One region of the Arthrobacter sp. BC5 genome, then DNA from elsewhere that is predicted to be linked to it. Evidence: riboswitches for the same ligand, from Rfam matches in the RefSeq annotation. Region 1 holds a riboswitch; each other region holds the start of a gene.
What was found. A riboswitch is a leader RNA that binds a small molecule or an ion and turns the genes downstream of it on or off. The one in region 1 is predicted to bind cyclic di-GMP.

Region 1 (10,186 bases):
CGAGCAGATCGCCTCCCTCCTCGAGACCCGGGACGCCATGATCCACGGCATCAGCGAGGGCATGGTCGCCGTGGACGAGCACCACCGGATAGCACTCCTCAACGACGAGGCGAAGCGGCTCCTGGGCCTCGACGACGGCGCGACGGGCCGGCCGGCAACCGACGTCATGGAGCCGGCCCTCGCGCGCCTTCTGACCGACCCCGCCGACACCGATGAGACGGTCCTGTCCGGTGAACGCGTGCTCCTCGCCCGCACGTCCGACGCCCTGGTGGACGGCGCGCGCGTGGGGCGCGTCATGATCCTCCGCGACCGCACCGAGCTCTACCAGCTGCTCACGGACCTCGACGGCGAGCGCGACGTCACACAGGCGCTGCGGGCGCAGGCGCACGAGTTCGCGAACCGCATGCACACCATCTCGGGGCTGCTCGAGCTGGGCCGCACGGAGCAGGCCGTCGACTTCATCTCGCGGTCGGGGCACGGCGGCTCGCTGGTCTCGGGATCGATAGCGCCGGGCATCAAGGACCCCGACGCCGCGAGCCTGCTCATGACCAAGAGCACCATCGCCTCCGAGAAGGGCATCTCGCTCAGGATCGACGACACGTCGACGCTCGATCCGGACGGCACGACCGACGTCGTCACCATCCTCGGCATCCTCATCGACAATGCGATGGAAGCCGTGGCCGGGAGCGGGCGCGCCGACGGCCAGGTCCTCGTCCAGCTGGATACCGCCGACGACGCCGTGCGCGTCACGGTGTCCGACAGCGGCCCCGGCGTCGCACCCGAGGACATCGACGGCATCTTCTCCTCCGGCTACTCGACGAAGGACGGCGGCTCCACCGGGACGCGGGGTTTCGGCCTCGCCCTGGTGGACCGGATAGCGCGGCGCCGCTCCGGGCACGTCGTCGTCGACGATTCCGACCTCGGCGGCGCCGAGTTCACCGTCTGGCTCGCGCCGTCGCTCCTCGACGTCCCCCGTTCCACCCTGCAGGTGCCATGACCGACGCCACGCCTTCCTCCGCTCCCGCGCCGATCCCCACCCTGGTGGTCGACGACGACCACCAGGTCGCCGGCATCCACACCGGGTTCCTGCTCGCCCATGGCGGCTTCGAGGTCGTCGGCGCCGCCCACACCGGCGCCCGAGCGCTCGAACTCGTGGACGAGCTGCGGCCCCGGCTCGTGCTGCTGGACATCCACCTCCCGGACATGACGGGGATCGAGGTGCTGCGGGCCCTGCGGAACCGGCCGGGTGAACCCCTCGACGTCATCGCCATCACCGCTGCCCGCGAGCTCGAGACGGTGCGGGCAGCCGTAGCGGGCGGGGTCCTGGGCTATCTCGTGAAGCCCTTCAACGCCGCCGTGCTGAACGAGCGGCTGGACTCCTACGTGGCATACCGGCGCGATCTCGACGCCCACGCCACGGACGGCACCGCGTCGCTGGACCAGAGCAGGATCGACCGGCTCCTCCGCACCGCGGCGGGGACCGGCCCGGGTCGCGGCAACGCGCCGTCGGGCCTTGCCGTGGCCACGACGGTCACGACGCCGAAAGGACTCTCCGCACCCACGCTCGACGCCGTCATGCTGGACCTCCGCGGCCATGGGCGCGGGACGTCGGCGTCCGATGTCGCCGAACGGCTCGGCATGGCCCGGGTGAGTGCGAGGCGCTACCTCGAGTTCCTCGTGTCACGGGGACAGGCGCGGATCGTCCCCCAGTACGGTTCGGCGGGACGTCCCGAGAAGTTCTACGTCTGGACGGACGACGCGCGGAGCACCTGAGGAATAACCACGGCCCGGGGATGTTGTGGTGGGAATGACTGAGAACACGACGGACCAGACAGGCGCCGGGCGCAGCACCATCGGTTTCATCGGCAGCGGCAACATCGGCTCGCAGCTCGCGCGCCTCGCCGTCGCTCGCGGCTACCGGGTCGTCATGAGCAATTCCCGCGGGCCCGAGACGCTCCGGGACCTCGTCGGAGAGCTCGGTGAGCGCGCCCGCGCCGGGAGCGTCGAGGAGGCGGCTGCGGAGGGCGACGTCGTCGTCGTCACCATCCCGCTGAAGGACATCGGTTCCGTTCCCGTGGAGCCGCTCGCCGGGAAGCTCGTGATCGACACCTGCAACTACTATCCCCAGCGGGACGGCCGGATCGCCGAGCTCGACGACGAGAGCACGACGACGAGCGAGCTGCTGCAGCGACACCTCCCGGGTTCCTCGGTGGTGAAGGTGTTCAACAACATCCACTTCGAGCAGCTCACCACCGACGGTACGCCTGCCGGCACTCCCGACCGGCGGGCCCTGCCGATCGCGGGTGACGACTCCGACGCGAAGCAGGCCGTGATGGAACTCCTCGACGAGTTCGGCTTCGACGCCGTGGACGCCGGGCCCCTCGCGGAGGGCTGGCGCTTCCAGCGCGACACCCCCGGCTACGGCACCGTGCATGACGCGGACGGCATGCGCGAGGCACTTCGCCAGGCCAGGCGCTACGCCGAGATGGGCTGAGCCGGACCTCCTCGGGAGGCGCAGCCCGGGGCGGGTCGACCAGCCGGGCTACCGGGTGGCGATCACGACCGGCGAGCAGCGCGTCGCGTCACACACCTGGTACCTCGCGGAGGTGCCTTTAGCAGTCGTCGTGTAGCGGCCCGAATTGGCGATGCTGGTCCGCACTCCGTTGGTCACGAGCGTCACGGTCGAACCCGTGGCGCCCGTCCAGCTGAGCGTGGTCGAGGTGGCGCTGCGGACCTTCGTGCTCGTCGCGGTCAAGGCGATCGCGGGAGCCGGCGGAGTTGGAGTCGCGGTAGGGCTCGGAGCCGGCGAGGGCGTCGGGCTCGGGGTCGGGCTCGGGGTCGGGCTCGGGGTCGGGGTCGGCGTCGGGGTCGGCGTCGGCGCGACGACCGGGGGCGTCACCACGGGCCCGGCCGGGACGAAGGAGAAGTCCCGGATGACGACCTTCTCGGGCTTCACATGCGCCGGGTCGCCGCCCCCGCCGCCGGTGACCCAGAGGTTGAAGTGGACGGTCTCGCGGGCCGGCTCGGGCACGTTCTCGCCCTGCTTGACGGTGCGCTTGAGCAGCGTCCCGGAGGAGCCCTCCCCCGCGAAGGTCTCGAAGGTGAGCTTGTCCGGCTCCCAGATCAAGCGGTGCGTGAGGACGGGATTGCTGGTGACGCCGAAGACCGCGGTGTCGTTGCCGAGTCCCGGCGGCTTGCCGGCGTCGAACCAGTAGCCGTGGCCCTGGGTGATCGGCCAGACCTGGTTGTAGCTGCTGCCACCACCCCACGAACTGGCCTCGCACAGGTCGATCTCGTTGAAACCGGGTGCCACGGCGGGGTCGTAGGTGAACAGGCAGCCCCACACCACTTCCTTCTGCAGCGTGGTGAGGTCCTTCTCGATCGTGGTGCTGTACGTGCCGTAGCCGAAACCGTGCCGCGTGGTGTTGAACTCCGCACCGATGGCCGACTCCCCTGTCGGATTGGACAGGGTCATGGTCACATGGCCATTGGCGTCCGGGGTGCTCACGTTGGCCGCAGCGAACCGCCCGTTGTAGGTCGGGGCCCCGGCCGACCAGCGCTTCTCCCAGTTGAAGCCCTTCCAGGAGAAGTCGCCCACCGGTCCGGGATCCGCGGCCGGGGGTGTGTCGCCGGCCGCGACGGGCCCGGGAACCGAAGCCATCAGCAGAACGGCGAGGGCGGCGCCCAGGATGGATCTCCGGCCGCCGGGCATTCCTCGGTGGGCGCGGGACAGGAGGGTCGAAGGAGGCATGGCTGAGACCTTTGCTGTTCGATGGCCCGGCTGACCCCGTGGGTCCCGTGGCTTTGCGTCACCGGCTCGCACCGGTTTTGCCCTTATCGCTGAGCGGCTGCATGCAGCGGTGCCGCCGGCCCTGGTGACGGGTCCCTCGACACCTCAATCCTCCCGCGGGCCCCGTCCGGCAGGACCTTCCGTAAGCGCAGGTATTGCTCAATATTGGCGCACTCCCGCCTCACGTAGGGCGCCGTGCCTCCACTCGGGTAACTTGGTTTCATGCTTCATGGTCCCCGCGGACCCGGTGAGCGTCTCAGTGCGCCAGCCCGGCACACACAAGTCACCGCAGCAGTGCCCGCGTGCACGGAAGCAGGAAGTGGAGCGTGCTGAAGCATGGAGATCACGTCACCAGGTGATCCGTCCGTCGATGACGGACGTGGAGGCAAACGGGATGACTCCTTCGGGGGCAGGACGCTCCTGATCCGGTCGATCGTCCTCGTGACCGCGGTCCTGGGACTGAACTACATCGTGTGGCGCTGGCTCTACTCGATCAACTGGGAGGCCTGGTGGATCGCCATCCCGCTGGTGCTGGCGGAGACCTACTCCCTGATCGACTCCCTGCTCTTCGGCTTCACGGTGTGGAGGTTGAGGAAGCGGCAGGCCCCCGAGGCCCCGCCCGGCCTGACCGTGGACGTCTTCATCACCACCTACAACGAGCCGCTGGACCTCGTGCTCACCACGGCACGCGCAGCGAAGAAGATCCGCTACCCGCACAACACCTGGATCCTCGACGACGGGAACCGTGCCGAAGTCCGTGAAGCGGCGGAAGCCGAGGGCATCGGATGGATCACGCGGTCCGCTGACTGGAAGGACATGCCGCGGCACGCCAAGGCCGGCAACCTCAACAATGCGCTGATGTCCACGGACGGCGAGTTCCTCGTCATCCTCGACGCCGACCAGATCCCCGATCCGCTCCTCCTCGACAAGACCCTGGGCTACTTCACCAACGAGAAGATGGCACTGGTGCAGACGCCGCAGGTGTTCATCAACGTGCCGGACTCGGACCCGCTGGGCAGCCAGGCGCCACTGTTCTACGGCCCCATCCAGCAGGGCAAGGACGGGTGGAACGCGGCCTTCTTCTGCGGCTCGAACGCCATCATCCGCCGGGAGGCGCTCATGCAGCTCGGCGTCACGCGCTACGTGACGGAGATCGAACTCGCCCTGTACAAGGCGCTCAAGACCTCGGACAAGGTCATCGCGAGGGCCAAGAAGAACCTGGGCGCGGACAACGAGCGCGTGAGCGAGGCCCTGGACCTCGTGGCGAAGGACCTGCGCAGGGTCCGTCGCCGCCTACGGAAGGGTGACGGGATCTCCGAGGTCACCTACGAGTTCCAGCAGCGGGTCGCGGCAGTCACCCGAGGCCTCGTGGCGGCGGACATCGCGGCCTTCCACGAGGACCTGGCCTCGCTCGAGGACCTCGGCATCGAGGGCCTGGGGACCGGGCTGCAGGGCGCCTCCGCAAGCACTCCCGGCCTCGCCGTCGTCGACGACGCCGCGCTCGACCAGCTGGCGCAGCGCTCGTGGTCCCCGCTCGCCGCGATCGACGCCGTCCGCGTCCTGATCGAATCCGTCAACGCCGACCGCAGCGGCGAGGCGCAGGCGGTGATGCCGATGGCCACCATCTCCGTCACCGAGGACATGGCCACGTGCATGCGCCTGCACTCGCTCGGCTGGGAATCGGCGTACCACCACGAGAAGCTGGCCGACGGGCTGGCGCCCGAGGATCTCAACTCGATGCTGACCCAGCGCCTGCGCTGGGCCCAGGGGACCATCCAGGTGATGTTCCGCGAGAACCCGTTCGCGCAGAAGGGCCTGACGTTCGCCCAGAAGCTCATGTACGGGGCCACCATGTGGAGCTACCTGTCCGGTTTCGCCGCTGTCGTCTACATCGCTGCGCCGATCATCTACCTGCTGTTCGGGATCCTGCCGGTCAACTCGATCAGCACCGAGTTCTTCGTGCGGCTGATCCCGTTCCTGCTGGTCAACCAGCTGCTGTTCGCCGTGGTCGGCAAGGGCGTGAAGACGTGGCGCGGGCAGCAGTACTCGCTCGCCCTGTTCCCCGTCTGGATCCGCTCGATCACCTCGGCGTTCGGCAACGTGTACCTCGGCCGGAGCCTCGACTTCGCCGTCACCCCCAAGACCCTCCAGCAGGACAACACGCTCCGGTGGGACCTGGTGAAGCCCCAGCTGTGGGCCATGGGCCTGCTGGTCGCCGCCGTGATCGTCGGCATCATCCGCATGCTCACGGGGCAGGCGGACATCCTCGGGACGTCCGTCAACATCGTCTGGGTCATCTTCGACCTCGTCATCTTCAGCGTCATCGTCGAAGCCGTCCGCTACCGGGGCTACGAGCACTACCAGGCGGACATCGCGAAGGCGAAAGCCCGCCAGGAAGCGAAGGGATGACTCCCGTCCTTCTACGGGGCAGGCGACGGTGGACGGAGGGTTGGGCCCTGACGGCCGCCCTGCTCCTCGCACTCCTGGCCGGAGCCGCGCCCGCACAGGCGACGGCCGGCGGCCTGCCCTCCACCACGGAGGGAAGCGACCAGGCGCCCGTCGAGGATCCGACCGGGCTCGCGGAGGGCCGATACTTCGGTCCCGAGCTCGACTGGTCCGTCGACAACGCCCGCGCCTATGCCGACCGCACCGGGATCACGCCGTCGTTCTTCAGCCGGCCCGTCGCCTATCCGCTCGATGCCGACGCGGAGCGCGACCTGGTCGATCTGGCCCGGCAGGAGGCGCCGCTCGGCGCCGTCGCCGTCGTGTCCCTCGAACCATCGAAGCCCCTCGCCGAACTGACGGAGGGGGACGCCGAGCACCTCGCCGACATCCTCGGGCGCATCAGCGACGAATTCCGCACCGGTTTCTTCCTCCGCTTCGCCCCGGAGATGAACGGCACCTGGTTCGGCTGGGGCCAGCAACCCGACACCTACGTCGAAGCCTTTCGCACCGTGGCCGACGAGGTCCACGCCCGGGTGCCGTCCGCCGCGATGGTCTGGGCGCCGTCGTACGCTGCCGGCTACCCGTTCACCGAGGCCTACGGTGCCGTGGAGGGCCTCGGCTCCGGCACCGCCACCGCCCTCGACACCAACGGCAACGGCCTGATCGACGGTGGCGACGATCCCTACCGGCCCTACTACCCCGGCGACGACGCCGTGGACTGGGTGGGCCTGTCCCTGTACCACTTCGGCAGCTACGAGCAGGGCGCGACCAGGAACGCCGATGGTACGCGCCAGTACTCCGGCGCGATCACCACGTCCGTGCTGCCCGAACCGGGAAAGTTCGCCGACCAGCTCGCAGGCACCTACGGTGCGGCTCCTGGCGCTCCCCGCATCGACTTCGCGAAGGAGTATGCCGCGGGGAAGGGCAAACGGTTCCTCGTCCAGACGGCCGCCCTCCACGATCCCGAAGACCCCGACAGCGCTCCCGAGGCGGAGATCAAGCGGGCATGGCTGAATCAGGTGTTCGACCCCGCCCTCGCCGAGGAGTATCCCGAGATCGGCATGGTCGCCTGGCTCGAGGCATCACGCACGGAGCCCGAGGCCCAGGGCCATACGGTCGACTGGGGCCTCGGTGGGGACGATGCGACGGCTGCGGCCCTCCGCAGTACCCTCGACGCGGCGCCCGGTGTCCGGCTCGGGCCGATCACCGAGGTGGTTCCGCAGGAGGACGCGAACGAATCCACCAGGCAGGTGTGGCAGGCCGGCGCACCGGTCAGTGCAGTGATGGGCTGGCTCGTCCTCTGCGTCGTCGGGCTCTTCGGCCTGGTACTCCTGGCCGGGGTGGCCAGGCGCGTGGTGCCGCAGTGGCGCTACCCGGACGAGCAGGCGTCGCGGGACGCCCGGATCGACCTGCTGCGCGGCTGGATCATCACCTCGGTGGTCGTCACCCACATCGAGATCGCCGGCCCCTGGTCCTTCATCTCCCGCAACCTCATCGGGACCATCACCGGCGCGGAACTGTTCGTCCTGCTGTCCGGCGTCGTGCTCGGGATGGTGCACCCCATCGCGGTCGAGCGCCGCGGAGCCGTGGAGGCCGCGAAGGGGACCACCCGGAGGGCCGGCAAGCTCTACCTCACGTCCCTGGCCGTGGTCCTCACGGTCTACCTGCTGTCCCTCGTGCCCTTCATCGACGCGACCGAGCTGACCACCTTCACGGACCGCGGCACGGGCGGGGCGGGCATCGAGGCCGCGGGCCGCGTGTACGACCTCTACCCGAACATCACGCGCCTGTTCGACTACCCGCCGGCCGGGTACGCGGTCCGCGACCTCGTGCTCCTGACCATGGGGCCGTGGGCCTTCAACATCATGGGCCTCTACGTGGTGCTGACACTGACGGTCCCGCTGCTCGTCCTGATGCTCCGCAAGAAACTGTGGTGGCTGCTGCTCGCCATCAGCTGGACGCTCTACATCGTGGACAGCATCTTCCACCTGCGCGTCCTCCCCTCGCAGTTCCAGGACGTGTTCCCGCTGCTCACCTGGCAGGTGATCTTCGTGCACGGCGTCGTCCTCGGGTACCACCGTCGCGCCGTCATCGACGCGCTCAGCACCCACCGCGGGAAGATCTTCGTGGGCGCGGCGACCGGCGCCTATGCACTGGCGCTGGGAACCCTCTGGCTGAACCACGCCCTGGGACTCGATCTCGCCTTCATCCCGGCGGGCTTCTACCAGACCCTGTACGAGTCCGGGTACGTGCGCGTGTTCCTGCAACCGGGGCGGCTGCTCAACATCGCCTTCTTCATCCTTGCGGCGCACGTGATCCTGACCTCGTTCTGGAAACCCATCAACGCACTGACGGGCTGGCTGTACATCCCGCTGGGCCGCGCGAGCCTGTACGTGTTCATCGTCCACGTGTACTTCGTGCTCGCCGTCGCGAACATCCCCGGGCTCGACCGCGCGAGCGCCTGGCAGGGACTCGTGATCCACTCCGTCGTGGTGCTCGCCATCTGGGCGATGGTGAAGAAGAAGGTGCTGTACCGGGTCATCCCGAACTAGCCGCGGCTCAGTCGGTGCCGCGCCAGATCCGGCGCCAGAAGGAGGTTCTGGGCGGCTCCGGCGGGGCCGCGGCCTCCGCCGTGCGGCGGGCTGCCTCCCGGCGTTCCCGCCAGCGCTCCACCTCGGCATCGACGTCGCGCAGTTTCGTGATCACGGGCGGACCTCCGAGGAGCTGGCGCCGCGCGTCGATCACGCGGTGGTTGAAGTCCTCGAGGACCTCGCGGACCTGCTGCTCGGTGTACTGGCGGTCGAGGCGGTCGTCGAGTTCGGCGTCCTCCGTGCGCAGCAAAATGGCCCGCGGACCGAGCCCGGTGATGTTCTCGCGCTGGATCAGTCCCTTGACCCACCAGTCCGGATCATGGGCCTCCCCCAGCCCGGGGATCGGCTTACCGGCGAGCGCCAGGTTGTCGAAGTCCCCGCGCGCCACCGCCCGGTCCACGATCAGCCGCGCACGCCTGGCCTCGTCCTCGCCCTCCCGCAGCGGGGCCAGCTCCCCGTCCGCCGCCGCATCGCCGTCGTCCTGGCGGTCCCGTTCGGCCATGGCGTCGGCCGCTCCCCCACCATCCCGGGCAGCACGGTACTGGGCCGCCTTGCGCAGCCTCTCCTCGTGCTCGTGGGATCTGCTGATGCCGCTGCCCTCCGCCTCGCTCATGCCGGTCCGTCCAGTATTCCGAGGCCGCGGAGGGGCGTGCAACCGATTCTCCTGCCGACGAACGGGCTGGCCGTCGGAGGATTGTGGCTCGTGCACGCGCTGCGACGGGGCCAACCCCGTTCCGACGGCGCGTCCTGGCACGACACGCACCATTCCGTCGGAAGGGCGTGCACGAAGCAGCAGCAGTATGCCCGGCCCCCTGGCCGGGAGCGGATCGACGACGACGGCGGGTCACCTCCCTGGGGATGGCCCGCCGCCCTACGCCGTCAGGCGCGCGCTAGGCGAGCCAGGCCGTCGTGTCGCCGGGCAGCTTGCCGCCCGCCAGGGGCGAGCTGCTCAGCAGCACGGTTCCCGCGGGCAGGTCCACCGGCGTCGGACCGAAGTTGGTGACGCAGTGCCAGCCACCGGGACGCGTGAAGTGCAGGACGTCGGCGGAGGACTCGTCGATCCACTCGAAGTCCTCCTCGCCCTGCAGCTCGCGGCGCAGTGCCAGCGCCCGGCGGTAGAAGCTGAGGTGGGAGGCGGGATCGCCCTCCTGCACCTCCACCGCGTACTCGCCGAACCACTCGGGCTGCGGCAGGTGCGCGCCGCCGAAACCGAAGCCGAAGGACCGGCCGTCCTTCGTCCAGGGCAGCGGCACGCGGCAGCCGTCGCGGCCCACGTCCACGCCCCTGTTGCGGAAGAAGGTGGGATCCTGGCGGTCCTCGTCGGCGATGTCGGCGACCTCGTGCAGGCCGAGCTCCTCGC
Region 2 (10,186 bases), 1.1 Mb from region 1:
TCGAAGCGACCGGTTCCGGGATGTCCATCGGCGTGGTGCACGACCTCGCGGTGGGGGTCCATCCCAGCGGGGCGGATGCGTGGGCGCTGCAGGACGTGCTCGCGTCGGGGATCAGCGTGGGTGCCCCGCCGGACATGTTCAATCAGCACGGCCAGGACTGGAGCCAGCCGCCATGGCACCCGGAGCACCTGGCCGCATCCGGCTATGCGGCCTTCCGCGACATGCTCCGCAACATCCTGCGCCACGCCGGTGGCATCCGGGTCGATCACATCCTCGGGCTGTTCCGGCTGTGGTGGATCCCGCAGGGAGCGGAGCCGGGCGCAGGCGCCTACGTCTACTACGACCACAAGGCGCTGATCGGCATCCTGGCGCTGGAGGCGGAGCGGGCAGGGGCGATCGTGGTCGGCGAGGACCTCGGCGTGTTCGAGCCGGGCGTCCAGGAGTACCTGGCCGAACGCGAGATCCTCGGCACCTCGATCCTCTGGTTCGAGCAGGACGAGGACGGGCCCCTGCTCCCGGAGGCCTACCGCGCGGGCTGCCTGACGACGGTGACCGTGCACGACCTCCCGCCGAGCGCGGGCTACCTGGCAGGCGAGCACGTGGTGCTGCGGGAGAAGCTCGGGCTGCTCAGCCGCCCGGTGGCGGAGGAACAGGCTGCGGACCGCGCCGTGCAGGACACGTTCCTCTCGCTCCTGAGGGAGCGGAACCTGCTGACGGACGGCACGGCCGGTGTCCAGCAGACCGTCGAGGCGCTGCACGCGTTCATCGCCCAGACCCCGTCGGTGCTCCTGGGGGTCGCGCTTGCCGACGCGGTCGGGGAACGCCGGACGCAGAACCAGCCCGGCACCAACGACGAGTACCCGAACTGGCGGATCCCCCTGGCCGATGCCGACGGCAGGGCGGTCCTCGTCGAGGACCTCGCCGGAAACCCTCGGTTCGCCTCGCTCGTCGCCGCGTTGGGCCTGTCCGCCGGGGACCGGGAGCACACAGGGCCCATCGCCTGATCGCAAGCACCAATTCCGTCCCCGGAAGCGTGCGCCGCGTGGTGCGATGAAGGAATGGACAGGCAGGATATGTACGACGTCGTGATCGTCGGCGGGGGAGTGTCGGGCCTGAGCGCGGCACTCGTCCTCGGACGGGCCCGGCGGAACGTCGTGGTCATCGACCAGGGAACGCCGCGGAACGCTCCGGCCGATGCCGCCTACGGGTTCATCACGAGGGACGGTACCGCTCCGGAGCGGCTCGTCGCGCTGGCCCGGCAGGACCTCGAGCCGTACGGCGTCGAATTCGTCGACGTCAGTGCCGAGGGAGCCCGGCAGGTACCGGAAGGGTGGTCGGTCGGCACTGCTGACGGTGGATCGCTCCAGGGACGGCACGTGGTCCTGGCCACGGGCCTCCGTGATGTCCTTCCCGACGTCCCGGGGGCGAGGGAGGCGTGGGGGCACGGCCTGCTGCAGTGTCCGTACTGCCATGGCTGGGAGGTCCGTGACCAGGCTCTCGGCGTGCTGGGGTCCTCTCCCACCTCGATCCACCAGGCGCTCCTGGTCCGCCAGTGGTCCGACGACGTCACCTTCTTCCCCCACACCCTCGGGCCGCTGTCCGGGGACGACGAGCGCCGTCTGCGCCGGCGGGGCGTCCGCATCGCCAAGGGACGTGTGCAGGGCTTCGCCTTCGGGCCTGCGGCCGACGACGCCCCGCGGCCGGTCAGCGGACTCCGCCTCGAGGACGGTTCCCTGGTGCCGTGCTCGGCGGTGTTCTGCGAGCCCGGGGCGGACGCAGGCCTTCCCTTGATCGACACCCTCGGGTGCGATATGCGCGAGGACGGCTGCGTGTCCACCGACGAGATCGGGCGAACCACGGTGGAGCGGGTGTGGGCTGTCGGCAACGCCGCGGATCCTGCCGCCCAGCTCGTGCCCGCGGCAGGAGACGCCTACCGGGTCGCGGTCGCCATCAACGCCCTGCTCGTTGAAGAGGACTGCGAGGTGTGCCTGGAGGCGGAGGAGGCGGTCAGCGAAGGCGTGTGACGTCCGGCTCGTCGGTGATCCGGGCCGGACGCAGGAGGGCCCCGGTTCAGCCGGGGCCCTCCTCTGCCCGGCGGGCCCAGCTGAGCGTCCCTCCCGCCGACGTCCCTACCGGCCGACGTCGGGACGGGTCTCCTCATCCTGCGCCTGGAAGGGTGTGTCGTCGACGTGGCGCGGGTCGCCGCCACTCGGACCGGTGGGCCCGGTGCTTCCCGTGTCCGTCGCGGTGACGACCGGCGGGACGTCCAGCGGGAGGTCCCCGCTGGCGCCGATGTCCAGGCCCGGGTCCTGGGGGGCCTTCGCGCCGTCGTCGCTCCCCGCACCGCGCTTCTTCAGCACGCCCTTCAGGGAATCCTGGACGTCGGGGGCCTTGCTCTTGATGGTGCCGGTGGTGGAGGAGACGCGGTCCTGCACCTTCGGGCTGTTCCAGAGTTCCCGGGCTTTGGTCTTGATCTGCTCATAGCTCTCCCGGCCCGCGCGCGTGCCGAGGACGTACCCAGCGGCCATACCTGCCGTGAAGACAAGTTTGTTCTTCATGCCGTTCTCCCTTCGGTGGACTGCGATGCATCCGAATCTAGACCACGCGGCCGGGGGCGGCGAGGGAAGTTTTCCGAGCCGTTCCTGCCGTGCAGGGAATACGCGCCCGGCAAGCCCTACCGTTCATCCGCGGCATGCAGGATGATGGGGTGGGAAAGCGTTATCCAAGACGGAGGGGCGTCAGTGGAACAGAGGGTGCGAGCGGTCCCGGTCCGCGAAGGGGACGACGAGAGCTCGCGACGCCGACCGCGCGTCCTGCTCCTCGTGACCGCCCTTGCGATGCTGCAGGTGATCTGGCCACTCACCATGGACCTGTACCTGCCGTCCTTCCCCGCGATCCGCCGGGAGTTCGGAGCGGATGAATCAGCCGTCCAGCTCACGCTGACCGGGGCCTTCATCGGGATGGGACTCGGCCAGCTCGCCTCCGGTCCGCTCTCGGACGCCGTCGGACGGGCCCGTCCGCTCGCGGTGATGATCCTCGTGTACTGCGTCGCGACAGCCTCCTGTGCCCTCGCGCCGTCCCTGGGATGGCTCATCGCGAGCAGGGCCTTCCAGGGCATGGGCTCGGCGGCGTGCGCGGTGATCGCGCTCGCGATCGTCCGGGACCTCTACGCCGGCAAGGAACTGCTCGTGTTCCTCGCCCGCCTGTCCATCGCCTCGGGAGTCTTCGTGGTCGCCTCGCCCGCACTCGGCGCCCAGCTCCTGCAGGTGGTGGGATGGCGGGGCCTGTTCTGGGTGCTCCTCGGCTACGGCGTCGTGTTGCTGTGCGTTGCCGGGGTGATCCTGCTACGGAACGAGACCAACACGCCGGACCGACGCCTGCTCCGGCGGGGCGTGCGCCTGCGGAGCGACTACGGGAGCCTGTGGAGGGACGTGCAGTTCCGCTCGGTCGCCGTAGCGGGCGGGCTCCTCTTCGCCGCGATGATGTCCTTCATGGCGGGCAGCGCCTTCCTGCTCCAGGAGGTCTTCGGGCTCACTCCCACCGGGTACGCCCTGCTGTTCGGGGCGCAGGGCGCCCTCATGGTGGTCGGCGCGCAGGCCGGCGGTCTCGTGGCCCGGCGCACGTCGCCCGTCCTCGCGGTCCGCATCGGCGCCGTGGCCCTGGTCCTCAGCGCCGTCGCCCTGCTGCTGAGCGTCGGGCTCGCTCCGCAACTGGGCGTCTGGGGGCTCATGGCTCCGGTGATGGGATTCACGACGTCGTTCGGCCTGGTGAACCCGGCGCTGCAGGCCACCGCGCTCGAGCATCACGGGCTCCGCGCTGGTACCGCCGCCTCCGTGCTGGGCGCGTCCAACATGGCGGCTGCGGCCGTGCTGGCCCCGGCCACCGGCGCGTTCGGGTTGTCCTCGCCCGTGCCCACCGCCGTCGTCATGCTGGCGTGCGCGGTCGTGGCAGGCCTGTTCCTGGTGACCGGGGTGCGTTCCTCAGGAGGATCGGCGGGCGGATCCGACGACGTCGGGACTCACGGGCGATGACTCCGGCTGCTGGTCACGGCGGTCCAGCTCCTCGGTGATTTCCTCGCGCCGGATCTCGGTCTCCAGGGACGGCTCGCCGTCACGGGCGTACTCGAAGTCGAGCTCGCGGTTGATCTTGCTGTTCAGTACCTCGATCTCGGGCAGGTCGAGGGTGGTGAGGTCTTCCGGGAAGTCTTCGGACGGCGACAGTCTGGTATTCATGGGGGCCTGTTCGGTGGTACGACGTGGAATCTGGTGCCGGGCCCGCTTCTAGACCACGCGTGCCGGGCGGAACCCGGCAAAGGGAAATAGTATCGATCGCATGTGGATAACGGAAGCCGCCGTGCCCTGCTTCGAAGCGTTCTTCGCCTCCCGGCCCGCAGTCCGTGCACCGCGTCGAGGACACCGCCCATGAGCTGCCGGAGGACGCGCGCCACCACCATCGCGGGCGCCCCGGGCGGGTTCTGCGTGGGTGGCAGGGGCTAGCCTTCTCCTGGATCGAGGACCAGGCAGGGGAGGCAGCATGCCCGAGGGTGACAGTGTCTTCCGGTTGGCCGCACGGCTCAGGAGATCACTCGACGGCCGGACGCTCAGTCGGGGGGACCTCCGTGTTCCGGCTCATGCCACCGATGTCCTGGACGGCATGCGGGTGGCGGGCCATGCGACGTACGGCAAGCACCTGCTGACCCGTTTCCACGGCGGACTGACGCTTCACACGCATCTGCTGATGCAGGGGTCCTGGACCGTCACGGCCGCGGGAAGGACGTTGCCGCACAGGCTGCTGCCGGAGGCGCGCGTGATCCTCGAGGTGCAGGACGGGCCGACGGCGTACGGACTCGACCTCCCTGTCGTCGACCTGCTGACGACCCGGAGCGAGACCGATGTCGTCGGGCACCTCGGGCCGGACCCGCTGCGGGAGGACTGGTCCGCCGACGAGGCGATCCGCAGGCTCCGCCGGAACCCCGGGGAGCGCGTCGCTGCCGCCCTGCTCGACCAGCGCAACATCGCGGGTTTCGGGAACCTCTGGGCCAACGAGCTCTGCTTCCTGCGCGGCGTCCATCCGGACACGGCGTTGGCGGATGTCGACGTCCCTGCGCTGGTGGTACTCGGGGCCCGATGCCTCCGTTTCTCCGCCCTGCAGCCGAATGCACACCAGGTCACCACGGGGAACACCCGCAGGGGTCGGAAGCACTGGGTGGCCGGCCGGGCCGGGAAGCCGTGCCTGAGGTGCGGGACCACGGTGCTCGTCAGGGGCGAGGTGCCCGGCGATCCCGGCCGCCGTCGCACCTGGTGGTGCCCGCGCTGCCAACCGTGGAGGGCCTCCTCCGGGTGACGCCCCGGCGCGTTCCGGTCAGCGTGTCGTCATCGTGTCGTCAGCGGCGGGCGGCGAGGCCCGCCGCGAAGGCATCCGCCGACGCGGTGGTGCTGTTGATGCGCCAGTCGGCTTCCTTGTTGATGTGGAACCAGACCAGGGCCACCACGTCCTGCTGCGCGGAGACGTAGCTGAAGAGGTTGCTGATCCACTGGGGCTTCGATCCACCCAGTTCCGAGGAAGCCGTCTCGGCGATCATGATGGGCTTGCCGGGAGCGATCCGGCGGAGCTGCGCGATGCCCTCCCCGAACAGTGCCTGCGGTTCCTGCCAGGTGCTCCAGGACTGCGAGGTACCCCAGTTGTAGCCGTCGAGAGCCACGAGATCGACGTAGCCGGTGCCGGGGAACAGCTGGTCCAGGGGCGTCGAGCCCCAGTAGGGCACGTTCGGGTTCCAGACCCAGCTGATGTTCGTCGCGCCCGTCGATGCCACGACGTCGTGCACGTGCTGGTACGCCGCGACGTAGTCACCCGTGCCGTTGCCGTTGACGCCCTCCGCCCACGGGTACCAGTCCCCGTTCATCTCGTGGGCGAAACGGAGGTACACGGGCTGGCCCCACTGTCCGAGCGCCACGCCCCACTCGCGGAGGTACGTGTCGAAGTCGCCCGCCGCGATGCGGTCGAGGGAGTAGGCGGGCTGGGAGGCGCCGCCTCCCCACGTCCACGGCTCCCAGGTCAGCAGGGTCTCCGCGCCGCGGGCGCGAACTGCATCGAGCTCGGCGATGGGTGGGGGCTGGTTGAAGTCCTTGTAGGAGAGCACGATCGAGGGGGCCTCGCCGGCGATGCCGGCCACCTCGTCGAGCTCTCCGCCGGCCGCCGGGCCGCCGTTGGTCCCCACGCCGAACCGGATGCTCTTGGGTCCTGTGGAGACCGGTGCGGGTTCGACGACGGCGAAGGACGCGCTCGCAGCGGCGCTTCCGGCCGTTGCCGTGACGGTTCCGGACACCGCCACCACGATCGAGGCCTGGAACGAACCCGACGCCGTGGTGGTCATGGCCACCTGGGTGGTCCCCGCGACGACCGTTCCCTTGGTCCGCTTGGGGAAGCCGGCGCCCGTCACCGTGACCGTCGTGCCGGCTGCTCCGGACGTACTGCTGAGTGTGATGGTGGCTGCTGCCTGGGCGGGCGGCGGAGTCAGGCCGACCATCAGGACGACGATCGCCGTGACGAGGAGGAGCAGGCGCGCCGTGGTTGTGCGTGCATCGCTCACGGATGCGGACTTCGCTGGAAGGAAAAGCATGATCGGCCTCGCTGGTTCGGTAGCCCGGCTGACCGCAGGGGTCCCGTGGCTTTGCGTCTCCGGCTCGCACCGGGTTTGCCCTTGTCGCCGAGCGGTTGCCCGAGCGTCCTGGTCCCCGCCGGGTCGCGGGGCCTCTTCCATTGTGCGGTGCGGCCTATCGCCAGGAGCTTGGGATGGGCCGAAGGACGACGAAGGATTGATGCAGGTCTTGCGCAGGTACGGAGGGCTCAGGGCGTAGGAGCGGCCGCACGCCGTCGGTTTCGCCGCTCTCGGGCCCGGTGCTGGGAATTTACCGGGTCCTGGACCACAATGGGTTCTGCTGCGGGTCAAGGCTCCTGCGGCGGGGGCGTTGAGGGGAACGAATGAAGCAGAGACCGGCATTCACGAATACCATCGCAACGCAGGTGGGCGAGTACAACTCCACGTTCGCGGCGCAGGTCGGCCCGGTGCTCGCAGCGGTCTTCGCGCGCGAGCAGGAGGACCTCCGCAGGGCGGGGCTCCCGAGCGGGATCGCAGGCGTCGGCGACAGGCTTCCGGATACGGTCCTGTTCGACACCACGGGGCATCGGACCCGGCTGAGTGACGCGCTCGGAGCAGCAGCGGCCATCATCGTGTTCTACCGCGGCTCCTGGTGCCCGTACTGCAGCATCGCCCTGCAGACCTACCAGCGCGAGCTGCGCCCGGTCGTCGAGGCCTTCGGGACCCGGCTCATCGCGATCAGCCCGCAGGCGCCCGAGATCTCCCTGCGTACGGCGAGCGACGCCGGCCTGGACTTCGCGCTGTACTCGGACGAGGGGAACGCGCTCGCCGCACGCCTGGGGATCGTGACCGTGCCCAGCGCGGAATCGATGCGTGCCCGGACCGCCCTCGGAATCGATGTCGCAGGGTCCAACATGGACCGGACTGCGGCCATCCCCTTCCCCACGGTGGTCGTGGTCGACGCCACCGGCACCATCCGCCTGATCGATGTTCGGGTGGACTACACGACGCGGACGGAGACCTGGGAGATCATCGACGCCCTGGTCACGCTGTAGTGGCCGCCCACAGGCAGACCCCGATGCAGCTGACCCTTGCACGCGTCCCTTTCGACGCCGCTGATGCCGAGGTCCTGCGCAATGCCCAGCAAGCAGAGCTCCACGTCCGGTACGGAAGCGAGGACCACGAGCCGGGAGATCCACCGACGGCGGAGAACGTGCCGTTCTTCCTCGTAGCGAGCACCGCCGAGGGAATGGCTGTGGGGTGCGGGGGGCTGCGTCCACTCGGACCCGGCGGCATGGAAGTGAAGCGCATGTACGTGGTCCCCGAGTTCCGTGGACAGGGGGTCGCGACCGCCATCCTCCGGCGCATCGAGGAAGAAGCCCGCACTGCCGGATGTCGGGAGCTGCGGCTCGAGACAGGCGTCGAGCAGCCTGATGCCATGCGGTTCTATGAGCGGGAGGGCTACCACCGCATCGCCAACTTCGGCGCGTACGCGGGCCAGGAGCACTCGGTCTGCTTTGCGCGCGCACTGACCTGAGCCGGACCGTCCCGATCGCGATTCAGGACGTGATGTCGCCGACCGTCGCACGCAGTGCAGCCAGTAGCGGATCCGCCTCGGTGAACAAAAGGAAGTCCCGTGAACCGGATCCCATGCCGATGCGGCGTCCTGGTATGCGCTTGTCGGCGTAGACCGGAAGAACTTGTCGGCTGCCAAGGGGTGTGATGGTTCCGGGTTCATACCCGGTGATCTCCAGGGCTGCGTCCGGCGTGACGAGTGATGCCTTGTTCACGGCGAGCAGCGCCCTCAGCTTGGACCAGTCGAGGCGGCGCGTACCCGGGATCAGGACGAACGACGTTGTGCCGCCGCTGACCTTCACCACCAACGTCTTGACACCGTCAGCGCTTGTGAGCCCCTGGGCCTGCGCTGCGTCGGCGAAAGCACCGTCTCCCTCCGCCGGCATCAGGACGACGGCCAGACCGCGGCCCTCGGCGTCGAGTTCGGACGGAAGGGGGCGGCTGGCGGGACGGTCCATGATGCCCATGCTAAAGGGAGACCCGCCATCGGCAGGGCGACATCCGGCCGCACGAGACCTTCGGTCAGGCTGCGCCACCTCCTTCGTCGATCGGAGCCAGTAGCGGGCCGGCCGCTCAGCCCGTTGTGGTGCTGGCCCTCGCCACGAGCTCGCTCGCGGGCATCGAACGGGTGTGGGTGGTCCCCGAATCGAGCACGGACAGCAGGAGTTCGGCCGCGACCCGCCCCTGCATGCCGGGGTTCCGGGACAGGGCGGTCACCGCCGGCGTGGCGAGCTGGCAGTGCAGCGAGTCGTCCCAGCTCACGATAGCGACGTCCTCCGGACAGCGCAGTCCGAGCTCGCGGAGTGCGAGCAGGCCGCCCATGGACATGAGGTCGTTGCCGAAGACCACGGCGGTGACGGGGTGGCCGGTGGGGGTCCGAAGGAGGGACAGGACGGCGCGGTGACCGGCCTCGAGGGCGTAGTTCGCCTCGTGCTGCGTCACGGTCATCCCGTACCCGGCGCCGCGCTGCCGGACGCCCCTGACCCGTTCCTCCTCGTGCAGGAACGTCCGGGGTCCCGAGACGTGTGCGATGTGGCGGTGCCCGCCTGCGTGGAGGTGGTCGACGATGGTGGCGGCGTCCACAGCATGGTCCGTCGTCGTGCCGGAGAACGGGGGTGGAGTATCCGTTTCCTGAGCGCTGTGCACCACGAACGGCAGACCCAGCCGGTCCAGCAGGGCAGGGCGGGGGTCGTCGTGCAGGTGGTCGAGAACCAGGACACCGTCCACCTTCCGCTCGCCGGCCCAGCGCTCGTAGGTGGTCCGCTCCTGCGCCGGATCCTTGCCCACCATCCGCAGCATCAGGGCCATGTCCCGTTCCGCGAGGGCGGTCTCGATGCCGGTGAGCAGGCCCATGTAGTACGGTTCGGTGCCGATCAGGACCGGGTCGGCGGAGACGACCATCCCCACGACTCCCGCCCGTGCCCGCGAGAGGGCCCTCGCGGAGGAGCTCGGGTACCACTCGAGTTCCTCGGCGAGCTCCAGGACGCGACGGCGGGTCAGCTCGCTGACACCCGGCTGGCCGTTGAGGGCGTAGGAGACGGATGCCTTCGAAATGCCCAGCCTCTTCGCCAGACCCGCAATGGTTTCCTTGGCCATGGTCTACAGCGTAGCCCCAGGAATTGCTTGACCGACCTCCGGATATCCCCTACGTTCGACGTAGTGCCTGAACCGGTTCAGTAAACCCCCACTTTCTCAGCGAGGAGAATCTCCGTGACGTATTCACTCCAGCTCTACACACTGCGGACAGCGATAGGGGAGGATCTGCCGGGCACCATCAAGCGTGTCGCGGGGCTGGGCTACACCGCGGTCGAGCCGTACAACTTCGTCGCCACCGCGGACGAGCTGGCCGAGGCGCTGGAGGCCAACGACCTCACCGCCCCTTCCGGCCACGCACCCCTCCTCCGCGCCGACCAGGACGAGATCTTCGAGGCCGCGCGCAAGCTCGGCATCGGCACGGTGATCGACCCCCACGTCGAGCGCTCCCACTGGACCTCGGACGAGGACATCAGGGCG
Region 3 (10,186 bases), 1.2 Mb from region 1:
GAGAACGGCATATCCGCCGAGGAACGCCGCACCCGCCCACCGGACCACCTCGAGGAGCACGGGCGCCTGCTCGATGGCCACGCCCAGTCCGCCGACGCCGAGCGCGATCAGCACGAGGTCGGAGACGGCGCACACCACCACGACCAGGAGGACATGGGACCGGAGAAGCCCCTGCCGCAGGACGAAGGCGTTCTGCGAACCGATGGCGACGATCAGGGTCAGGCCTGCAGCGAGGCCTGTGGCAGCGGTGGTGATCACCTCATCAACCTAGGGTCCGGCAATGATTCAGGCCAGCTAAAGCTTCTTCAGTATGATAAGAACTGCTTATGAAGCACGTCGAACCGGCCCAGGCGAAGGCGCTCGCCGCCATCGTGGGCGAGGGCAGCTTCGAGGCCGCAGCCGCCGCCCTCTCGGTCACCCCGTCGGCCGTCAGTCAGCGCATCCGCTCGCTCGAGATCGCCGTCGGCCGCCCTGTCATCACCAGGACCAGGCCGCTTCGCCCCACGGAGGCCGGTCAGGCGATCGTCCGCTTCGCGCGACAGCTCGAGCTTCTCTCGGCGGATCTCGCGGCGGAGCTCGACGCGGGCGGCGAGGGGCAGCGCCCGCGCATCACCATCGTGGTCAACGGGGATTCGTTGCACACCTGGGTGCTGCCCGCACTGGCCCCGGTCGCCGCGACCCTGCAGATCGAAGTGCTGCGGGAGGACCAGGAGTACTCCCTCGAACTGCTCCGCAGCGGGGCCGCTGCGGCTGCGATCACCTCCGTGGCCGAGCCCGTGCCGGGGTGTTCCTCCCATTCCCTCGGCATCATGCGCTACGTCCCGGTCTGCACCCGCGAGTTCCACCGGACGTGGTTCCGTGGAGGCGCGACACCCGAGCATCTCGGCGCGGCCCCCGTGATCGTCTTCGACCGCAAGGACGATCTCCAGGACCAGTACCTCCGTTCGAGGACGCTCCGCGCCCTCGACCCGCCCCGCCACTACGTCCCGGCGGCGCAGGAGTTCGCCGACGCGATCCGACTCGGCATGGGATGGGGGCTCATGTCCGAGCTGGAGCTCGGGAACGAGCCCGCTGGACGGGGCCTCACCGCGCTGGAGCCGGACGGCTACGTCGATGTGCCGTTGTACTGGCAGCAATGGCGCCACGGTTCGGCGGCGCTCGCGGCCGTCGACGACGCGGTGCGCCGCGCATCGGCCCTCCTGCGACCGCCTGCCGCCGGGACGAGGTGACGGTGTGGACCGGGCCGCAGCAGAGTCCCTCGCCACCGCCAAACGTCCTGTCCTTGAAGTGTCAGGCAAGATTGCTAGTATCGTCGGGCGAGCAGCCGCTCGCCGACAATGGCAAACCCGGTGCAAGCCGGGGACGCAAAGCCACGGGACCCACGCGGTCAGCCGGGCCGCCGAAGGGAACAGGTCCACGGAGTATGCCCAGGACAGGTCAATTCCATACAGTCTCCGCCCAGGGCATCCCGCCAGTACTGGGGCACTCGTCGCCAGGCGCCGCCTGGAGCGCGCTGCGGCGCCACCACGGGTCGTCAGGCCATGAGTAGCCTCCCGGCCGGTGAGCGCCGGGCCGCCGTCGTCATCGAGGACGATCTCGACATCCGCAACCTCGTCTGCGCCGTCCTCGAGCAGGGGGGCTTCCAGGTCACTGTCGCCGCCACGGGCCGGGAGGGCGTCGATGTCGTCCGGCAGCAGCATCCCGCGGTGGTCACCCTGGACATCGGGCTGCCCGACATCGACGGGTACGAGGTGCTGAGGCGGCTTCGCTCCACCACCGACTGCTACGTGATCGTCCTGAGCGGGCGCGCCGACGAGACGGACATCCTCACCGCCCTGCAGGCCGGCGCGGACGACTACGTGGTGAAGCCGTTCCGACCGCGCGAGCTGAGGGCCCGCATCGACGCGATGCTCCGCCGCCCCCGCCTTCTCCCAGCCCATCCGCACGCCCAGTCAGCAACGCCGGCCGTGGCCGCACAGAGCCGCGGCGCCGGCGACGACCCCCGGGAAGGATCCGACACCCTCCTGCGCAACGGGAACCTCGTGGTGGACAGCGAGGCCCGCACGGCCACCTGTTCCGGCGCGGAACTGCCGCTCACGAAGACGGAGTTCAACCTGCTGCACGAGCTCATGAAGAGCAACGGCGCCGTACGGACCAAGGAGGAACTGGTGCGCGTCTCGCGTGGCGGCGACTACCGCGGGTACAACTTCGTCAGCCGGACGGACGAGCGTGCCATCGAGGTGCACATCGCCAACCTCCGCCAGAAACTCGCCCGCAGCGAGGGAGACCCCGACCTGATCACCACGGTGCGCGGGGTCGGCTTCCGCATCATGCCCCGACGCACCGCGCCACGCTAGGCGGCCTACGTCGAGGGGCGTTCGGGGTATGTCTCCTGCAGCGCATGGATCGTATCGGCAGCGCACGCGCGGAGCAGTGGCATCGATCGCCGGGCGCCGTCGAGGCCGTCGGTGGCGATGAGCCGCTGCGTCGCGAGTGCTGCGTGGCCCAGGCGGACTGCCCCCGCCATGGCCGCCGACGCCGTCACGCTGAGGACGGCGTCCTCTGCCCCGCTCGCGTCTCCCGCGCGCATCCGCTGGTCGAGCCGGTCGATCTTCTGCTCGAGCGTCGAGGCGACGTCGCGCGCGAACCTCCCGACCACCGACGGGTCCGCGAAGTCACCCTCCATGTCCCGGAGCACCGCGGCATCGAGGAGCGGTGCCGCTTTCCCGGGCGCGCTCGCACCAGCCTCGCTGTCAGGGTGTGCCGCCCTGCCGCCCGGGTGCTGGGCAGGATCTACCGGAGTCGAATGGATGGGCACATCCCAAGGGTAACGACGGCGGAAGGTCACGCCACAGGATCGACCGCTTCTTGCGCAAAGCTTGTGGAAGGACGGCGGGAGGGCTTACACGGAACCGGCGCCCTGTGGTCCTAGGCCTTCCACGCGGCCCTGAACTCGCTGTGACCCGCCCACGGAAGTGCCACCAGCCGCAGGACGGCCAGACCCTCGGCCTCATCGAGTCCGGCACTCGCGTAGTCGATGATCCGCCGCTTGGACCGGCACTCCTCGAGGACCCGCTCCGGGTCGTACCAGCCGCGGGCCCCCCACACTTCCTCGGGGAGATGACCCACGCGGGCGGCTTTCTCGTCCTCGGAGATGCGGGCGTCCAGAAAAGCGGCGAGTTCATTCATACCCTCGAGCGTAGCGACAGTCTGCGCCACCCCGAGCCTGCGCCACCCGAGGCTCCGGCAGGCGTGGGCGCCCGGCCGTACGAGCGGGCAGTCCGGTCCTCCGGGTGCGTGCTAAGGGAGTTCCCGGTCCTGGATGCGGACGGCCTGTGCAGCCTGCTGTGGGAGCGGCAGTTCCACCCGGAACCGGGTGTGCCCGGGCTCGCTGGCCACGCTGATGGTTCCGCCGTTGGCTTCGACGAGGGCCTGGACGATCGCAAGTCCCAGACCCGTGCTGGTGGCAGTGCCTGTGCCGGCGGACCGTGCGGCGTCGCCCCTGCTGAAGCGCGTGAAGATGGTGTCGAGGAAGGCCGGGTCGATGCCCGTGCCCGTGTCCGTGACGGTGATGCTCACCCTTTCCTCCCCCACTGCGAGTGCCGTGGAGACCGCGGTACCCGGCGGGGTGTGCCTGTGCGCGTTGGAGAGGAGGTTGATGAGCACCTGGCGGATCTCGGCCTCCACCGCGCGTACCTCGACGGGCTCGTCGGGTAGGTCGAGGCTCCAGGAGTACCCGGGCGCAGACACCTGGGCGTCGCTGGTGGTCTCGATGACCAGTTCCGTCAGGTCGACGTCGGACACCTCGCCACGCTGGCCCTCGTCGAGCCGGGCGAGCAGCAGGAGGTCCTCGACGAGGGAGGACATGCGCTTGGACTCGCTGTCCACGCGCTCGAGCGCGGACCGCCCGGACGGGCTGACGTTCTCGCTCATGAGGATCAGCTCGGTGTACCCGCGGATGGATGTCAGGGGCGTGCGGAGCTCGTGGCTGGCGTCGGCCACGAACTGCCGGACCTTCGTCTCGCTCGCGTGCCGTTCCCGCAGGGCGCTGGTGACGTGGTCGATCATCTCGTTCAGGGCCAGTCCCACGGTGCCGACCTCCGTGCCGGGCTGGGCGGCGGCAGGGGGTACCCGCACGGGGATGGCCACCTCGCCGGAGGACAGCGGAAGCTGCGAGACGGACGTCGCGACGGCGGAGAGTTCCTCGAGCGGACGCAGCGACCGGCGGATGATCACCGTTCCGGCGAGGCCGGTGAGCGCCAGGCCCGCGAGGGACAGCCCGGCGACGGTCAGGTCGAGGCGGACAAGGGTGCTGTCACGCTCGGTGGTGGACAGGCCGGTGACCAGGACGGCGCCGTCGAGGTACGCCGGCAGTTCGGCTGCGTCCACCCGGTAGCGGCCGGTGCTCAGGGTCAGTTCCTCGGGGCCGGCGGCAGGATCGATCTCCTCCAGGAGGTCGAGGTCGGCGTCGGTGAGCGGTTCGGTGCTGCCGTCGTCCTGCACGAGCGCCGAGTTCAGCACCGCTCCGTCGTCGAACACCGCGTTGAGCGTGCCCGGCCGCTGCCCGGCCGCATTCTCGGGGTCGACGTCCCCGGATGGTCGCTGTCCGCCGCCCGGTGGACGCCCGCCGGGAAATCCCGCCCGCCCTGCAGCAGGCTCGAGGGCCGTGTCGAGTTGCCGCGTGAGGTAGTCGCTCATGGCCAGGTGGCTGAAGACGCCGATGGCCACGCAGATCGCCGTGAGCAGTGCGAGCGTCGCCAGGACCAGCTTCGTGCGCAGATGCAGCGGCCGGCGGCCCGGCAGGGCACCGGCATCAGGGGAAGCGGTCACGGAGCCGCCGGCTTGAGGACGTAGCCGGCACCGCGGACGGTGTGGATCATGGGTGTGCGTCCGGCGTCGATCTTCTTGCGCAGGTAGGAGATGTAGAGCTCGACGATGTTGGCCTGGCCGCCGAAATCGTAGTTCCAGACGTTGTCGAGGATCTGGGACTTGCTGACCACGCGGCGCGGGTTCTCCATGAGGTAGCGCAGTAGCTCCCACTGCGTGGCGGTCAGCACGATGTCCTCTCCATTGCGGGTCACCTCCCGGGTATCGACGTTCAGGACGAGGTCGCCGACCACCAGTTCGGCGGAGTCCGATGCCGCGACGCCGGAGCGCTGGACGAGGCGGTGGAGGCGCAGCATGAGTTCCTCCATGCTGAAGGGCTTGGTGACGTAGTCATCACCGCCCGCGGACAGGCCGGAGATGCGGTCCTGCACGGCGTCCTTGGCCGTGAGGAACAGCGCGGGGACGTCGGGGGCGAAGGTGCGGATCTTCTTCAGCGCCTCGATGCCGTCGACACCGGGCATCATCACGTCGAGGACCAGGACGTCGGGGCGGAAGTCCCGTGCCGCAGCCACCGCAGTGAGGCCGTCGTTCGCCGTCGTGACGCTCCAGCCGGCCATCCGCAGGCCCATGCTCACGAGTTCCGCGAGGCTCGTCTCGTCGTCGACGACGAGCGCGCGGATGGGGCTGCCGTCCGGGTGCGCGAGGCGGGGCAGGTTGTCCGTCATGGAATGGTGCGAGGCATCGGTCATCGTGTCTACCCGGGTGTCTTCCGTCATGTCGTGCATCGATACCGGTGGTGCCGGCGGTGCCGGACCGATCGGGGGCCCGGCGCTTGCGCTCCAGTATCCAGCACGGACGTAGACCCCGCCTTTCCAGAAGCTGTGCGGCCCCTGTGCGGGGAACTCCCAGCCGGCGGCGAGTCACCGCGGGGACGGCACCCTGCCGAGCTTCGAGGGCCACCAGATCTTCGGCCCGATGTCGTACGCGAGGGCCGGGATCAGCAGCGAGCGGACCAGCACGGTGTCGAGCAGTACACCGAACGCGACGATGAACGCGATCTGCGCGAGGAACAGGATGGGGATGACTCCCAGTGCCGCGAAGGTCGCCGCCAGCACGATGCCGGCCGAGGTGATGACCCCACCGGTGACCCCGAGCCCGCGGAGGATGCCGGGCCTCGTGCCGATCCGCAGTGCTTCCTCACGCACGCGGGTCATGAGGAAGATGTTGTAGTCCACGCCGAGAGCCACGAGGAACACGAAGGCGAACAGCGGCACCGAGGCGTCCGCGCCCTCGAACCCGAAGACCCCGTTGAACACCAGTGCGGAGACCCCCAGCGCCGTCGCGTTCGAGAGCGCCACACTGGCCACGAGGAGCACCGGCGCGAGCACGGAGCGCAGCAGGATGATCAGCACCAGGAGGATGACGAGCAGCACGATCGGGATGATCCTGACGAGGTCGGCGAGGGCCGTGTCGTTCGTGTCGATCGCCACCGCCGTGACGCCGCCCACCAGCGCGTCGGAGCCGGCGTCGTCGAGTGCGACGCGCAGGTCCCGCACCACGTCCTCCGCCTGCTCGGAGTCCGCCTGGAATTCGAGCGTCCCGCTGATCAGCACCCGGCCGTCCTCGACGACGGTCGCGCCGGTCGGATCGGTGGTCACGGTCGCCTCGGAGATGCCCTCCTGGGCCGTGACGACGCTCAGGGCCGTCTCCTGGTCGGCCTCGGGTGCGACGACGTAGACCGGGCTGCCCGATCCGGCGTCGAAGTGGCGCCCGAGGGCCTCCTGGCCGTCCACGGCGTTCGACGGCGTCAGGATCAGGGCGGACTGCGGGACGCCGCTGGCCTGCAGCTGGGTGAGACCGAGTGCACCGGCGACGAGGATGAGGAGCGATGCGATCCACACGACGCGCGGACGCAGGGCCACCAGGAGGGCGACTCGCTTCCAGACCCCCTTGAGCCGCTCCAGCCCCGTCTCGGCGCCGGCTCCGGTCGGCGCCGCGTGCTTTCCGTGGTGGGGCGTGATGCCGGCCGCGGCCTCCGGACTGAAGCGCGGCCGCAACGGCCAGAAGGCGGCGCGGCCGAAGAGCAGCAGGAGCGCCGGGAGGAGGGTCAGCGCTGCTGCGAGTGAGAACACGATGCCGATGGCGGCAATCGGGCCGAGGCTCTTGTTCGAGTTGAGGTCCGAGAACAGCAGGCAGAGCAGGCCGAGGATCACTGTTGCACCGGAGGCCAGGATCGGCTCCACCGACCCGCGGAACGCCACGCGCATGGCCTCCCACCTCGTCTCGTTCTCCCCCAGCGCTTCGCGGAACCGGGCGACGAGCAGCAGCGCGTAGTCCGTTGCCGCTCCGATCACGAGGATGGACAGGATGCCCTGGCTCTGGCCGCTGAGCTGGATCCAGTCCAGCTTCGCGAAGCCGAAGACCAGCAGGATCGACGTGGCCAGCGCGAACACCGAGGTCAGGAGCACGAGGAACGGCAACACGATGGAGCGGTAGACGGCGAGGAGGATGATGAACACCGCGCCGAGCGCCACACCGAGGAGGATCCCGTCGATCCCGCCGAAGGCCTCCACCAGGTCGTTCGTGAAGCCCGCCGGACCGGTGACGTAGCCGGTCACGCCGTCGGGCAGTTCGTCAGCCAGGACCGCGCGCAGCTCCGTGACGACCTCGGCGAGCTCGGCGTCCGAGGAGACGAACGCGATGTACTGGACCGCGAAGCCGTCCTCGGACGGGATGGGCCCCGCGACGGCGGGGGCTCCCTGGGCCGGCGGCTCGAGGCCCTCGACTCCGCCGAGTGCGGCGCCGAGCTCCTCGTACGAACCGAGGTCACGTGGATCGATCGGAGAGCCGGACTCGGCCACGATGACCGCGGGAATCGCGTCGGAATCGCTGAACCGCTGCTGGAGTTCACCGGCTTCCGTCGATTCCGCGCTCGCGGGGAGGAATGATGCCTGATCATTGCTCGAGACCTCCTCGAGCCGGCCGAACGTGGGCCCGCCCACCGCTGCGCCGACCAGCCAGATCAGCACGACGACGACGGGCAGCAGGACCCTCAGCCAGGTGTTCTTCATGTCCTCCGCGCCTCTCCTCAAATATCTCTACGGGAAAGTATATCTATCATAGAGATAATGGGAACAGACCTACACTGAAGGCGAAGAAGGTGAGGGATCATGGCCGCGAGGGACGAGCTCATGGCGCTCATGCAGCAGTTCACGGTCGAGACGGACCGCTATGTCGACGTCGCCAGCGAGCGCGACAGCCTCCACCGGACGGACCTCCACGCGCTGAGCATCATGATCGGCGCTGCACGCGCCGGCCTCACCGTGACCCCCGGGCTCCTGCGTGAGGAGCTGAACCTGAGCTCACCCGCGACGACCGCCCTCGTCGACCGCCTCGATTCCGCAGGTCACGTCACCCGTCGGCGCAGCGAGGTGGACCGGCGGCAGGTCCACCTCGAGATGACGGAGAAGGCACGCACCACGGGGGCCATGCTGTTCGCGCCGCTCGCGCGCCACATCAGTGCTGTCCTGGACGAGTATCCGGAGGAACAGCTGGCACTCCTGCGGGACATGGTGCGGAAGGTGACCGACGCCACGATCGCCGCCAAGAATGAGGCGCGGGACGACGCCGCCGCTGACTGACGGGCCTGCTACAGGCTAGCCTTCGAGACATGAACGACGAGGTCTACTCCCACGGACACCACCCGAGCGTGACGGCGGCGCATGCGTCCCGCACCGTCGCATCGTCGGCCGCCTATCTCGAACCGCTCCTCGAGGCCGGCCTGGACCTGCTGGACCTCGGCTGCGGCCCGGGCAGCATCACGGCCGGATTCGCCGACATCGTCGCACCCGGATCGGTCCTCGGCATCGACAGCTCGGCGGACGTCGTGGCGCAGGCCTCCGGAGCCCACGCCGACGTGGCCAACGTCGAGTTCCGCGAGGGCAACGTGTACGACCTCGACGCGGCCGACGAGTCCTTCGACGTCGTCCACGCCCACCAGCTCCTGCAGCACCTCGCCGATCCCGTGGCCGCGCTTCGCGAGATGCGCCGGGTGGTGCGGCCCGGGGGGATCGTGGCCGTCCGCGAAGCGGACTTCGGCGCGATGACCTGGTATCCCGCCAACCGTGAGCTCGATGAGTGGCGGGAACTCTACGGGACGCTGGCCCGCGGCAATCGCGGCGAGCCCGACGCCGGCCGGAGGCTGCCCGGCTGGGCTGCAGAGGCCGGGTTCTCCGACGTCGAGGTCTCGTCGTCGAACTGGATCTACGCGACCGCCGAGGACCGGCGTTCCCATGCCGAATCATGGGCGGAGCGTGTGCTGCACTCGGCCTTCGCCGATCAGACGCTCGAGCGCGGCCTCGCCGATCAGCAGACCCTCGACCGCCTGGCCGAAGGGTGGCGCCGATGGGCGCGCGCGGACGGCGGCGTGTTCCTGATGCCGAGTGTGGAGATCCTGGCCCGGGACTAGCTGTACCGGCCATCAGGTCGGTGACACTCGGAGGACGGGTGAGGTCCCGATGGTGCGGTTGAAGCGTGCTGCTGTGCCGTTGCTCCGGGGGCAACGGGCTTGCCACAGCTAGGCTGGCGGGATGTACCGCATTGTCACCGTCTGTACCGGGAACATCTGCCGCTCCCCCATGGCCGAGCTCATGCTGGCCCACGCCTTCGCGCGGGCCGGGATGGCGGAGGACGTCGCCGTCGACTCCGCGGGCACCACCGACTGGGAGTCCGGCCGGCCCATCGACGAGCGGGCAGCGGCGAAGCTGACCGAGCTGGGCATCGAGAGCCACCTGCACCGCGCGCGTCGCTTCGAGCCGGGCTGGTACCGGGAGCGGGACCTCATCCTCGCCCTCGACCTGGACCACTACCGGGAGCTGCGTGGGGACGCCCCGGACGACGACGCGCGCGACCGCATCCACCTCCTGCGCGAATTCGACCCATCGACCACGGCTACGGACCTCGAGGACCTGGGCATCTACGACCCCTGGTACGGCGATGCGAGCGATTTCGAGGCCACCTGGAGGATGGTCGACGGCGCGGTGGACGGCGTGGTCGACTACGTGCGCCACGAGCTCGACGCCGGCGGTTCGGGCGCCTGACGCGCGGCGCATACCATGAACGGGTGAATCCCTCCCTCTGGCTGGCGCTGCTCGGCGCCCAGACGCTCATCAGCTTCATGCCCGGCGCGGGAGCGGTGAACACGATGAGCAACGCCCTGGCCGTCGGGTTCCGCCGCTCCATCTGGGGCATCCTCGGGCAGCAGGCAGCCCTGCTGGTGCACATCGGCATCGCCGGTGCGGGGGTGGGACTCCTCGTCGCCAACTCCCCCGTCGCCTTCGACCTGATCCGCTACACCGGC

Region 2: it holds a riboswitch for cyclic di-GMP, as region 1 does, so the genes downstream of both, AC1MFI_RS06740 (glycoside hydrolase family 26 protein) here and AC1MFI_RS01450 (LamG domain-containing protein) in region 1, are expected to answer to the same signal.
Region 3: it holds a riboswitch for cyclic di-GMP, as region 1 does, so the genes downstream of both, AC1MFI_RS07340 (response regulator transcription factor) here and AC1MFI_RS01450 (LamG domain-containing protein) in region 1, are expected to answer to the same signal.

What each region holds. Positions count from the first base shown of each region.
Region 1 covers NZ_CM155273.1:347,487-357,672, forward strand. The annotation lists gene AC1MFI_RS01435 (ATP-binding protein) at 1-997, shown strand, start outside; gene AC1MFI_RS01440 (response regulator) at 994-1,773, shown strand; gene AC1MFI_RS01445 (NADPH-dependent F420 reductase) at 1,808-2,494, shown strand; gene AC1MFI_RS01450 (LamG domain-containing protein) at 2,543-3,751, opposite strand; cyclic di-GMP riboswitch class I at 3,769-3,843, opposite strand; gene AC1MFI_RS01455 (glycosyltransferase) at 4,127-6,199, shown strand; gene opgC (OpgC domain-containing protein) at 6,196-8,787, shown strand; gene AC1MFI_RS01465 (DnaJ family domain-containing protein) at 8,795-9,439, opposite strand; gene AC1MFI_RS01470 (glycoside hydrolase family 13 protein) at 9,717-10,186, opposite strand, start outside.
Region 2 covers NZ_CM155273.1:1,463,453-1,473,638, forward strand. The annotation lists gene malQ (4-alpha-glucanotransferase) at 1-1,004, shown strand, start outside; gene AC1MFI_RS06715 (NAD(P)/FAD-dependent oxidoreductase) at 1,059-2,024, shown strand; gene AC1MFI_RS06720 (hypothetical protein) at 2,130-2,558, opposite strand; gene AC1MFI_RS06725 (multidrug effflux MFS transporter) at 2,742-4,031, shown strand; gene AC1MFI_RS06730 (hypothetical protein) at 3,981-4,232, opposite strand; gene AC1MFI_RS06735 (DNA-formamidopyrimidine glycosylase family protein) at 4,534-5,343, shown strand; gene AC1MFI_RS06740 (glycoside hydrolase family 26 protein) at 5,384-6,526, opposite strand; cyclic di-GMP riboswitch class I at 6,635-6,709, opposite strand; gene AC1MFI_RS06745 (peroxiredoxin-like family protein) at 6,982-7,653, shown strand; gene AC1MFI_RS06750 (GNAT family N-acetyltransferase) at 7,677-8,135, shown strand; gene AC1MFI_RS06755 (aminoacyl-tRNA deacylase) at 8,158-8,631, opposite strand; gene AC1MFI_RS06760 (LacI family DNA-binding transcriptional regulator) at 8,747-9,769, opposite strand; gene AC1MFI_RS06765 (sugar phosphate isomerase/epimerase family protein) at 9,884-10,186, shown strand, end outside.
Region 3 covers NZ_CM155273.1:1,574,444-1,584,629, reverse strand. The annotation lists gene AC1MFI_RS07350 (LysE/ArgO family amino acid transporter) at 1-258, opposite strand, end outside; gene AC1MFI_RS07345 (LysR family transcriptional regulator ArgP) at 327-1,229, shown strand; cyclic di-GMP riboswitch class I at 1,330-1,404, shown strand; gene AC1MFI_RS07340 (response regulator transcription factor) at 1,542-2,357, shown strand; gene AC1MFI_RS07335 (hypothetical protein) at 2,363-2,818, opposite strand; gene AC1MFI_RS07330 (DUF6221 family protein) at 2,929-3,189, opposite strand; gene AC1MFI_RS07325 (sensor histidine kinase) at 3,301-4,830, opposite strand; gene AC1MFI_RS07320 (response regulator transcription factor) at 4,827-5,603, opposite strand; gene AC1MFI_RS07315 (MMPL family transporter) at 5,748-7,898, opposite strand; gene AC1MFI_RS07310 (MarR family winged helix-turn-helix transcriptional regulator) at 7,998-8,468, shown strand; gene AC1MFI_RS07305 (methyltransferase domain-containing protein) at 8,498-9,295, shown strand; gene AC1MFI_RS07300 (low molecular weight protein-tyrosine-phosphatase) at 9,417-9,926, shown strand; gene AC1MFI_RS07295 (LysE family transporter) at 9,950-10,186, shown strand, end outside.